Regions from separate parts of the Ruania zhangjianzhongii genome, predicted to be linked through region 2. Evidence: predicted binding sites of a transcription regulator. Region 2 holds the regulator's gene; the other holds the start of a gene.

Region 1 (6,135 bases), 2.3 Mb from region 2:
CCGGGTGGCAGCGCCGGGAACGGGCCCTGCGCCTGGGCGAGCCCTTACCCGCGCCACGGATCCTGCCCGCTCTGGTGATCGCCGTCGGGCTGTTCGCCCTGCTGATGGTGGGGTACGTGATCGTGCAGCTGGTGACGTGACCACCGGAATCGACGGCGACCCGGGCGCGCAGCCACAACGGACGATGCTGTCCTGGCACCGCACGGTGCTGGCGGTGACGATGGGCGCCCTGGTGGCGTCGATGACCGCCCAACGGCTCGGTCACCCGGTGCTGTCCGGGCTGGCGGCGCTGGCCGCGATCGCCGGTCTGGGTGGAGCGTTGCGCCGGCTGCGGTACTGGCAGCCCACCGCGTCCTCCCGGTGGTCCGTGCTCGTGCAGGTGACCGTGGCCGTGATGGTGCTCAGTGTGATCGGCGCGGCGCTGGCGGTGGCGAACATCCTCGATACGCTGAACCCATGAGCCTCACCCGCGAGACGATCGCCGCTCTGCCCAAGGTCCTGCTGCACGACCATCTGGATGGCGGGCTGCGGCCGGCCACGATGCTCGAGCTGGCGCCGGAGGTGGGTCACCAGCTCCCGGCCGGGGACCCGGAGGCGCTGGCGCAGTGGTTCGTGGCGGCGGCCGACTCGGGGTCGCTGGTGCGCTACCTGGAGACCTTCGACCACACCATCGCGGTGATGCAGACCACCGAGGCACTCACTCGGGTGGCCCGTGAGGCGGTGGTCGATCTGGCGGCCGACGGAGTCGTCTACGCCGAGCTGCGCTACGCCCCGGAGCAGCACCTGCAGCGCGGGCTGAGCCTGCAGCAGGTGGTGGACGCCGTGCACGACGGAATCGAGGAGGGCAAGGCAGAGGCCGCCCGCGCCGGGCACACGATCGAGGCGGGCACGTTGCTGTCCGCGATGCGCCATGCCGACCGGGCGGACGAGATCGCCGCGCTGACCCTGGAGAACCGGGACAGCGGAGCCGTCGGCTTCGACATCGCCGGCCCGGAGGACGGGTTCGGTCCGGGCCGGCTGCGCAGCGCATTCCAGACCCTGCGCGAAGCCAACTTCCCGTACACCATCCACGCCGGTGAGGCGGCCGGGCCGGAGAGCATCTGGGAGGCGCTGCAGGTGTGCGGCGCGCTCCGCCTGGGGCACGGGGTGCGGATCATCGAGGACATCGAGCTCACCCCGGCCGATGCCGCGCCGGGCACCGCCACCGAGGCGACCCTCGGCACGCTGGCCGCCTGGGTGCTGGATCGGCAGGTCCCGTTGGAGGTGTGCCCGTGCTCGAACCTGCAGACCGGGATCGCCACCACCGTGGCCGACCACCCGATCAGCACCCTGTGGCACCTGGGCTTCGCCGTCACCATCAACACCGACAACCGGCTGATGTCCGGCACCTCGATGAGCAACGAGATGGAGCGGCTGGTCACCGAGGCCGGCTGGACGCTGGACGATCTGGAGGAGGCCACCCTGCTGGCGGCCTGGAACTCCTTCGCCCCGCACCACATCAAACAGCAGATCGTCACCAGCCAGATCGAGCCCGGGTTCGCCGCCGCCCGCGCCTGACCGCTGCACTGAGTTCGCAGCGCTTCAGCGGAAGCGCCCCTATCGTGGAGCCGTGACGAGCTACGCGGTGGTCGGCGGCGGGATCCTCGGCTGTGCTGTGGCGCGGGAGATTCTGCGCCGCGACCCCGGCGCCGAGCTCACCCTGTTCGAGAAGGAAGACCACCTCGCCGCGCACCAGTCCGGGCACAACTCCGGAGTAGTGCACGCCGGTCTCTACTACCCGCCCGGGTCGCTGAAGGCCCGGCTCTGCCGCCGCGGGGTGGAGCTGCTGCGGGAGTTCTGCATCGGCCGGGAGCTGGACTACCTGGAGTGCGGCAAGGTGCTGATCGCCCGCGACGCCGAGGAACACACCCGGCTGCAAGCGATCGCCGAGCGCGCTCGGGCGAACGGGGTGCCCGGTGTCGAGATGGTCGGTCCGGCCGGGCTCGCCGAGGTGGAGCCGGAGGCGGTCGGGGTGGCCGCGATGCTCTCCCCGACCACTGCGGTAGTGGACTACGCGGCGATCACCCGGGCGCTCGCCGAGGACGTCCGGGCCGCCGGGGGACGACTGCTCCTCGGGCACCGGGTGCACGCTGTGGTGCCAGTGACCCGCGGGGTCCGGGTGGTCACCGACCCGGAGACTTCTCCGCAGCTCTTCGACCGGGTGGTGGCCTGCGCGGGTCTGGCCTCGGACCGCCTCGCCCGCACTGCCGGCGGCGACCGGGAACCGGCGATCATCCCGTTCTTCGGCCAGTACTACCGGATCGACGACGCGCACACCCACCTCACCCGCGGCCTGATCTACCCGGTGCCGGACCCGCGCTACCCCTTCCTCGGCATGCACCTGACCCGGCGCGTCGACGGCGCGCTCACCGTCGGCCCGAATGCGTTCCTGTCCGGCGCTCGGGAGGGTTACCGGGGCCAGGTCAGCCCGCGGGACCTCGCCGAGGTCGCACGCTGGCCAGGGTTCTGGCGCTTCGCCGCCAGGAACATGCCGACGGCGGTGCGTGAGCTGGCGGGCGTGCTCTCCCCGGAGAGGTTCCTCACCGAGGCGCGCAGCTACGTCCCGGCGCTGGAAGGCGCGCGGCTGACCCCCGTCGGGCGCGGCATCCGGGCCCAGGCGATGACCCGGGATGGCCGGCTGCTGGACGACTTTGCCATCGAGCAGCGTGGCCCGCTCGTTCAGGTGCGCAACGCGCCGTCTCCGGGTGCCACCGCGTCGCTGGCGATCGCCGAGCACATCGTCGCATCGCTCGGCTGAGCAACGCCGCTGAGCGCTTCCGCGGAAGCGGTACCGCTACGCCGCGTGACCGTCCTGCTCGGCGGCGAGCTGGCGCCGTCGTGCCCAGTTCGTCACCACAGTGGAGACGGCGTAGGCCAGGTGCAACCGGCCGCCGTCGAGAGCGACCAACGATGCATCCTCAGCCGCCGGGACAACGGGCCCGTTGGCTGTGCTGCTCGGCTGCGACACCGGGCTGCCGTCCGGCGTCAGCACGACGATCGGTCCACCCGGCCCGCGCCGCATCTGGTAGCCGCCTTCGTGCAGCCGACGATGGTGCTCCCCGCAGAGCAGGACCATGTTGTCCAGGTCGGTGCGTCCACCGCGGACCCAGTGCACCAGGTGATGACCGTGCAGGTACTGCCGCCGCCCACAGCCGGGATAGACACAGCCGTGGTCCCGGTCCCACATCGCCCGGAACAGGGCGGCGCTGGGCAGGCGCCGCCGCCGGCCGAGGTCCACAGTGCGGCCGGGCCGAGGGTTCGGCCGGACCCAGTCGCCCGGGGGAGCGGAGCCGTCCTCGTGCAGGTGCGTCACCAGCCCGGAGTCGCAGGCCAGCCGGCGCGCTGTCTCCGGGTGCAGTGCCGCACCGGACTCCAGCCGTGGGCCGATGAGGGCGGGTGGGCCTTGGTTCGCGGTCACCGGTGTACCGGCGAGATCCGCCAGTGTGGTGTGCAGCACGGTCTCCGCCCGCCGGGACCCACGGGTCCGGCTCGCGCCGGCCTCGATCTCGGACTGTTCGCAGACCAGCACCAGGGCATCGAGCAGCGAGTAGCCCGACTCGTCCTGATCCGCGGCGGTCCGTTTCAGGTATTCACGCGCCTCGTGCAGCCGGTCGACGATCACCGCACCCTGCTCCGGCGAGCACCGCACCGAGACGCTCACCGACCCGTCGTCGAGGGTCCGGTAGGTCACCGCTGCGCGGTCATGGCGCTCGTTGACCTCCGCCAGGGAACCGGCGGCGGTGCGCACCCCGGCACAGAAGCGCTGCACCTGGTCTGCGGTGCCCGCCTCGGCCACCTGCACCAGCTCCGCCTCGTTCTCCGGGGTGGCCACCCGAGTGATCGCCCGCACTTTCGAATAGCTCAGCCGGCCCGCCCCGAACTCGGCGCACGTCAGCGGCAGACTGCGCATCGCACGAGCCACCCGGACCTGTTCCCGAGCCGTCACCGCGGCCATCCCGCACTGCCAGGACAGCCAGTGCGTGCTGGAGGTGACTCCGGCATAGTGCCCCCACCCGTCGCGCGCGTCGAACTCACCGAGCAGCACCAGGAACCGGCAGGTGCTGGCCGCGATCCCGGCCGCGAGGGAGCCCAGCTCTGCTGCTAGCTGCCACACCGGCCGCTCGCTCAGATCGTCCCCGGCGGGCCGCTTCCCTGCGGGCGTGTTCCGGTCATCGGCGTTGGCCGTCATCGTCCTCACCGTCCTCTTCGAATAGGTGTTCGATACTAGGAGCGAGCACCGACATTGCCGGCCGGCCGACATTGCTGGCCGGCCGACAATGTCGGTGCTGGCCACCGGTCGGCGGGTATGCGCTTCCGCGGAAGCGCCTCCCGGCCCGGAACGCTTCAGCGGAAGCGCTGAGCGGGCGCCGTGCTGTGAGCCCGATCACCTCTCACCAGCGACCGGTCCCGCCCAGTGCCGAATGCTTTACAGTTCAGGTGATGACCGCTGTCCCGGGAAAGGTTCATCGTGCGCCGTCGTGCTCTTGTCCTGACCACTGCCGCCCTCGCACTGGCCCTGACCGCGTGTTCGGGTGGTGACAGCAGCAATGGCGGCACCACTGCCGACCAGGGCGGCGAAGGCACCGAGACCGCGACCTGCGATCCGGCTGCGCTGGAGACTCTCACCGAGGGCACGCTGACCGTCGGCACGTCCACCCCGTACGAGCCCTGGTACGTGGGTGAGGACCCGACCACCGGGGAGGGCTTCGAGTCCGCGCTGGTCTACGCCGTCGCTGATCAGCTCGGCTTCGCCGAAGAGGACGTGACCTGGGAGAACGTCACCTTCGAGCAGATCATCGCCCCGAACATCAAGCCGTTCGACTTCGCCGCCTACCAGACCACGATCACCCCCGAGCGGGCCGAGGTGGTGGACTTCTCCGCCCCGTACCTGGACACCTATCAGGGGGTGGTGGTGGCCGACTCCGGTGACTACGCCGAGGCGAGCGCGCTGACCGACCTCGAGGGTGCCCGGATCGGCGTGACCGCCGGGCAGACCTCCTTGACCGATGCCGAGGCCGCCTGGGGGGACACCGTCGAGCTGGTGCCCTATGACGACGCCGGGATGGCGATGCAGGCGATGAGCAGCGGGCAGATCGACGCCGTGGTGATGGACGTGAGCCAGGGCGTGTCCGCCTCCACGGTGTACTTCCCGGACACCTCCGTGATCGGCACCCTGCCTGCCTCCGGTGAGCCGGCGCAGCTCGGCTTCGTGCTGGACGTCGAGTCCTCGCTGACCACCTGCGTCTCCGACGCTGTGGAAGCGCTGCGCACCGACGGCACGCTGGACGCGCTCGCGAGCGAGTGGCTGAACACCGACGGTATCCCCGAGCTGAGCTGACCGGGGCGCCGATGGCAGCAGATCGGCCGGCGGCGGCCCACGAACCCACCGAGCAGGCGCTCGTCCGGGCTGCCTACCGCCGTCGAGGCCGGCGCCGGTCGTTCCTGGTGGCACTGGCCTCCACAGTGGTCGTCGCTGCGCTGGCCTGGTGGGTGCTGGTGAGCTCGCCCGGCTGGGAGCGCACTCGGGAGGCGTTCTTCGACCCGGGCCGGTTCGTGGAGATGCTGCCCGCGCTCGCCGACGGGCTGTGGTTGAACCTGCGGGTCTGGGTGATCGCGGGGGTGATTTCGCTGGTGCTCGGGCTGTTGCTGGCGATCGCGCGCACCACCACTGCGCCCGCACTGTTCCCGCTCCGCGCGGCCGTGGTGGCGTTCGTGGACATCTTCCGCGGGGTTCCGGTGCTGCTGGTGCTACTGGTGGTCGGGTTCGGTCTGCCGGCGCTGCGGCTGCCGTGGATGCCGATCCAGGCTGCGTTCCTGGGCACGCTGGCGCTGGTGCTGACTTACAGCGCCTACCTCGCGGAGATCTTCCGCTCCGGGATCGAGGCGGTGCACCCGGCGCAGGTGGCGGCGGCCCGCGCGCTGGGGCTGACCAAGGCGCAGACCACTCGCCGGATCGTGGTGCCGCAGGCGGTGCGCAATGTGGTGCCGGCGCTGCTGAACATGGTGGTCGCGCTGCAGAAGGATTCTGGGTTGATCTCCATCCTCGGTGCGGTGGACGCGATCCGGGTGGCGCAGATCGCGGTCAGTGGCGACTAC
Region 2 (6,135 bases):
CGCTGGATGCCTCCCTGCGCCGGATGGGCCTGGACTATGTGGACATCTTCTACAGCCACCGGTACAACCCGGACACCCCGCTGACCGAGACCCTCGGGGCGCTGAAGACGGCAGTGGACTCCGGCCGCGCCCTGTACGCGGGCATCTCCTCCTACAACGCCAAGCGCACCCGGGAGGCCCTGGCGGTGGCCGCGGACCTCGGGCTCGACCTGCTGGTACACCAGCCGTCCTACTCGATGCTGAACCGGTGGATCGAGGACCCCGACCAGGCCGGCACCGGCGAGTCGCTGCTGGACGTGCTCGGCGATGCCGGCATGGGTGCCGTGGTGTTCTCCCCGCTCGCGCAGGGGATGCTCACCGGCAAGTACCTGGATGGCGTTCCGGCCGACTCCCGCCGTGCGAAGGGTGGCCCGCTGCGGGAGGAGTACCTGAGCGAGGAGAACCTGGCCCGGGTACGGTCGCTGAACGAGATCGCCGCCGGTCGCGGCCAGACGCTGGCCCAGATGGCGGTGGCGTGGGTGCTGCGCGATCCCCGGGTCACCACCGCGCTGGTGGGTGCCTCGAGCGTGCGTCAGCTGGATGACACCCTCGGTGCGCTGGACAACCTGGAGTTCACCGAGGCTGAGCTGACCGAGATCGACCGCTACGCCCGGGACGGTGGAGTGAACCTCTGGGCGCCGCGCTCCAGCGACCGCTGAGCACTCTCCGACCCCGCTGAAAGTGGGCCGATCCCACTGATAGCGGGCCGATCCCACGAACAGTGGTTCGCCGCCGGTGGTCCGGGCTTCCCCTCCCGGGCCACCGGCGGCCGTCTATTACTCGAGCGGCTCGGCTGCGCTGCGCTCGTCGCGCAGAGCCGTGATCGCCGCTTCGAAATCCTCCAGGGACGAGAAGCCCTGGTACACGCTCGCGAACCGCAGATACGCGATCTCGTCCAACTCGCGCAGCGGGCCCAGGATGGTCAGCCCCACCTCGTGCGCGTCCATCTCGGCCACACCGGTGGCACGGACCACTTCTTCGACCTGCTGGGCGAGCAGCGCCAGATCGTCCTCGGAGACCGGGCGGCCCTGGCATGCCTTGCGCACGCCGGCAATCACCTTGTCCCGGCTGAACGGCTCGACGGCACCCGATCGCTTCATCACCGTCAGGCTGGTGGTCTCCACTGTGGTGAAGCGGCGGCCGCACTCCGGACACTGTCGGCGACGACGGATGGACGCGCCATCCTCAGCCGTGCGAGAATCCACGACCCGGGAGTCGCCATGCCGGCAGAACGGGCAGTGCACCTAGCGGTTCCCTTCCCTCCGGCGTCGTGCGAAAGCACCACATGTTGGTCAATCACATCCATGTAACTACTAGATGTACCCAACTTAGACATCCGAGGGCCACTCGCGCAAGTGCCATCGACCGGCCTGGACCGGCCGCGGCAGCCGGGCGGGTCGATCAGGTCACTCCCCCGAAGGAACGGTCAGCTCTGCGCCGGCGTGCACTGTCGAGGCGGACAGGTTATTCAGCGCCATGATCTGGTCGATCACCACGCGCACGTCCTGCCCATCGGCCGCGACGTCCGCAGCGATGGTCCAGAGACTCTCGCCGGGGCCGACGGTCACGCTCTGCACCTGCTCGGGCATCGGCTCCGCCTCCGGGAACGCCAGGCCGGCACCCACCCCGACAGCGGCGGCAACTGCGAACGCCAGGGCCACCAGCACGACACGGCCACGGACGGTCAGTCGCAGGGCGGCACTCGTGTCGGCCGGGCGAGACTCCGTCTCCGCCACAGGCAGAGGTGCGGCCGGCAGATCAGGGACGGCCCTCAGGTGCCGCCTGCGGGAGGGCACGGTCAGGGGCGCTGTGGGGAAGGCCAGTGCGCTCATCGTTCTCGTCTCCTCAAACTCGTCGAACACCCGTCCGTCGAACGTCTGTACTGACAGTAGCACATCTGTTCGTTCGACACGCCAGTCGAACACATGTTTGGTCTTTCGGGTGGTGGCGCCTATCGTGGAGAACGCCACAGACCGAGCAGATCATCGACCACCGACATCGGCGGATTTCCAGGCGATGCGGAACAGGAGGACACCATGGCCCGCGCACAACAGGACCCGAGCGACCGCCCGGACCCAGCCAGCCTGAGCCCCCGGCAGCGACGGATCATGGACTCGATCCGCGCCAGCCTGGAGGCCAAGGGGTACCCACCGACGATGCGGGAGATCGCCACCGCCGTCGGCCTGGCCAGCCCGTCCTCGGTGAAGTACCAGCTGGAGCTGCTGGAGCAGAAGGGATTCCTTCGCCGCGATGCACTCTCCACCCGGGCCATCGAGATCGTTTCCGACGACTCCCGCAAGGTACGCGGTGACGCCGCCACGTTCACCACCCATGACGGCGAGCAGGACACCAGCCACGCCGCCTATGTGCCGGTGGTCGGGCGAATCGCCGCCGGTGGCCCGATCCTGGCCGATCAGGCGGTCGAGGATGTCTTCCCGCTCCCCCGCCAGCTGGTGGGCGAGGGTGAGCTGTTCCTGCTCAAGGTGGTCGGTGACTCGATGATCGACGCCGCGATCTGCGACGGCGACTGGGTCGTGGTGCGCAGCCAGGCCGTCGCGGAGAACGGCGAGATCGTGGCGGCGATGATCGACGGTGAGGCCACGGTCAAGTCGCTGAAGAAGACCGACAGCGCACTGTGGCTGTTGCCGGCGAACGAGAACTACGCCCCGATCGACGGCAGCGACGCACAGATCCTCGGACGCGTGGTCAGCGTGCTCCGCTCACTCTAGGCTCGCTCTCGGCCACCGCCTCCGCGGCCAGCCGGCGCAGGGCACCACGGACTACCTCAGCATTGGTGGTCGGCCACAGCGGAGGCAAGCTGGCCGCCAGGTAGGAACCGTACCGAGCGGTGCGCAGCCGCGGGTCGAGCACTGCGACCACCCCCCGGTCGGTCACCGACCGAATCAGCCGACCGGCACCCTGGGCGAGCAGCAGGGCCGCATGAGTGGCAGAGACGGCCATGAACCCGTTGCCACCAGCCCGCCCGATCGCCTCCGTGCGGGCCGCCTTCACCGGGTCGTCCGGGCGCGGGAACGGGATCCGGTCGATGAACACCAGACGGCAGCTCAGCCCGGGCACGTCCACGCCCTGCCAGAGCGAGAGGGTGCCGAACAGGCTGGCGCGCGGGTCGGCGGCGAACTCGCGGACCAGCGTGGGCAACACGTCCTCGCCCTGCAGCAGGATCGGGGTGTCCACCTGCTCGCGAAGCGCTTCGGCGGCCGCCTCGGCACCCCGGCGAGACGAGAACAGCCCGAGCGCCCCGCCGTCGGAGGCAGTGATCAGCTCGGCGATCTCGGCGAGCATCTTCTCGTCGGTCCCGTCCCGTCCCGGCGCGGCGAGCGAGGAGGCCACGTACAGGATGCCCTGCCGGCCATAGTCGAACGGTGAGGTGACCAGTTCGCTGCGGTAGCCGCCGTCGGCCAGTCCCAAGGAGCGCGCGGTGGCCTCGAACGTGCCACCGAGGGCAAGCGTAGCCGAGGTGAGCACGGCCGAGCGTCCGCTGAGCAGCTCGCCCGCGATCGGGCCGGCCACGTTCAGCGGGGCGAGCATCAGCCGCGAGGCCTCCCCCGGCCGCCGGCCGCGTTCGCACCAGAGCACGTCCACATGGTCGGCGATCCGGTCCGAGAGCAGCCGATCGGCCACCTCGAACAGGGCGAGCAGTGCGCTGTGCGCCATCGACTTCGCCCCGGCCTCACCGGCTGCAGAGGACTGCTGGCGCATCGCGGTCATCCCTTCCCGGGTGCCTTCGGCGATGCTGCGCACGATCGGAGCAAGCTCGGCCGGTAGCCCGGACCGGAGCCTGCCCTCCGGAACCGCCATCAGCAGCGGCCGGAGCGCGTCAGCGGCCTCCTCGAGGGTGCTCAGCGGGAGTCCGGCATGCCGGCGCGCAGTGCGGGCGGTGCGTTCGACCACGGCCGCGGACAGCTCCACAGTGGCCTGCGCGGTGACCCGATCGGGTAGTTCGTGCGCCTCGTCCACCACGAGGATCTCGTGCTCGGGCAGCACTTTGGGGTTTCCGGCGGCGGCGATGCCAAGCATCGCGTGGTTGGTGACCACCACGTCGGCCTCGCGGGCGTGGGCGCGGGCGCGCTCGGGGAAGCACTCCGCCAGCAGCGGGCACTTCTGGCCGAGGCACTCCAACGAGCTGATGGACACCTGCCGCCAGGCGCGTTCACTGACCCCAGGCACCAGATCGTCCCGGTCGCCGGTGTCGGTCTCGCCGGCCCACTCCCGCAACCGCACTACCTGGCCACCCAGGCCTTCGTCGGCTTCTCTGGGGTGCTCCTCCGCCGATGACGGCGCAGCTTCCGTGGCGGCGAACAGGGCACCTTCGTCGTCGGGATAGCCGCCGGCAACCTTGTGCTTGCAGACGTAGTTGTGCCAGCCCTTGAGGAGGGCCACGTCGGGCTCCCGCTGCAGATGGCCGGTGAGGTTCTCCCGCACCACGGGCAGGTCGTGGCCGAGGATCTGCCGCTGCAGGGCGAGGGTGGCGGTGGAGACGATCGCGCGCTGACCGGACTCGACCGCCTTGATCAGCGTGGGCACCAGGTAGGCGAGCGATTTCCCGGTGCCGGTGCCGGCCTGCACGAGCAGATGCCCTCCGTCGTCCAGCGCGTCCGCCACCGCTCGGGCCATCTCGTGCTGCCCCTCTCGACGGGCGCCGCCCATCGCGCCGACCACCTGGTCCAGGGCAGCGTCGATGGTGTGCGCTTCCGCGCCCTCGGCGGCGGTAGCCGTCTGGCGGACCGGGCCGGCTTCGCCAGCCTCGCCGACCGAGCCGGCGTGCTGCGCATCCTGCTCGCTCTCACCCACCCCCCGACGGTATCGCGCCCGCGAGGCTGCGAGACCCCGCGTCCACAGCCCGCACCATCCCACTGACCTGACCCGCGCCCAGCCCCGGGCGTGAATCCATCCAGTCGCTAGTTGGCGCACTGAGTAGTGCTCCGCGGTATCGCCCAAGTGCGGCAAGTATCGAACGGGCCGTGCGGCGCCCGGGCCAGCGCCGGGCGGCTCAGCCGGCGTTGCGCAGGTCCGCAGCCAACGCGTCGTCCACCCGCGCGACCAGGCGGGTGCCGGCTTCCAGGTGCTCGGTGGAGATGACTTCACCTGTGGCGTGTGCGCGGTGCACCAGGTCGCCCCGGTCGTAGGGCACCACCACGTCCACCTCCACCGCCGGGCGCGGTAGGGCCTCGGCGATCGCCGCCTGCAGCTCCTCGATCCCGGCGCCGGTGCGGGCGGAGACCGCGATCGCGTTCGGCTCGCGGGTGCGCAGCCGGGCAATCGTCTCCGGTTCGGCCAGGTCGGCCTTGTTCAGCACCACCAGCTCGGGCAGGTCCCGGGCCCCCTCGATATCCCGCAGCACATCGCGGACCGCGGCGATCTGTCCCTCGGGGTCGGGGTGCGCGGCGTCCACCACGTGCACGATCACATCGGAAGCCCCCACCTCTTCCAGCGTGGAGCGGAACGCCTCCACCAGCTGGGTGGGCAGGTTCCGCACGAAGCCGACCGTGTCGGCGAGGGTGTAGGCGCGTCCGTCCGGAGTCTGCGCTCGGCGCACTGTCGGGTCCAGGGTGGCGAACAGCGCGTTCTGCACCAGCACGCCGGCGTCGGTGAGCCGGTTCAGCAGCGAGGACTTGCCGGCGTTGGTGTAGCCGGCGATCGCGACCGAGGGGACCTCGGCGGCACTGCGGGAGTGCCGGCGGGCGGCCCGGCCGGGGGCCATCTGCTCGATCTGCCGGCGTAGCTTGGCCATCCGGGTGCGGATCCGGCGCCGGTCCAGCTCGATCTTGGTCTCACCGGGTCCACGGGAACCGATGCCGGCACCACCGGCCACCCGGCCACCTGCCTGCCGGGACATCGACTCACCCCAACCACGCAGGCGCGGCAACAGGTACTCGAGCTGCGCCAGCTCCACCTGCGCCTTGCCCTCGCGAGACTTGGCGTGCTGGGCAAAGATGTCCAGGATCAGGGCGGTGCGGTCGATCACCTTCACCTTGATCACGTCCTCCAGCCCACGCCGCTGTGACGGGGCGAGCTCGGAGTCGACGATCACGGTATCGGCGTTGGTCGCGGCGACCACGCCGGCCAGCTCGGCGG

Evidence for each region. Region 2 encodes LexA, which represses DNA repair genes until DNA is damaged. Its sites were predicted from a motif close to TCGAACANNTGTTCGA; they were not measured.
Region 1: FU260_RS18365 (HNH endonuclease signature motif containing protein) is a predicted target of LexA. The motif match lies at 4,246-4,261, and genes of this name have one in related genera.

What each region holds. Positions count from the first base shown of each region.
Region 1 is NZ_CP042828.1:3,961,524-3,967,658, reverse strand. Features, by position in the region: gene FU260_RS18385 (YidH family protein) at 1-140, shown strand, start outside; gene FU260_RS18380 (DUF202 domain-containing protein) at 137-460, shown strand; gene FU260_RS18375 (adenosine deaminase) at 457-1,557, shown strand; gene lhgO (L-2-hydroxyglutarate oxidase) at 1,610-2,797, shown strand; gene FU260_RS18365 (HNH endonuclease signature motif containing protein) at 2,834-4,228, opposite strand; gene FU260_RS18360 (ABC transporter substrate-binding protein) at 4,508-5,377, shown strand; gene FU260_RS18355 (amino acid ABC transporter permease) at 5,389-6,135, shown strand, end outside.
Region 2 is NZ_CP042828.1:1,698,923-1,705,057, reverse strand. Features, by position in the region: gene mgrA (L-glyceraldehyde 3-phosphate reductase) at 1-698, shown strand, start outside; gene nrdR (transcriptional regulator NrdR) at 816-1,283, opposite strand; gene FU260_RS07910 (LysM peptidoglycan-binding domain-containing protein) at 1,446-1,871, opposite strand; gene lexA (transcriptional repressor LexA) at 2,076-2,768, shown strand; gene FU260_RS07900 (ATP-dependent DNA helicase) at 2,746-4,707, opposite strand; gene hflX (GTPase HflX) at 5,051-6,135, opposite strand, start outside.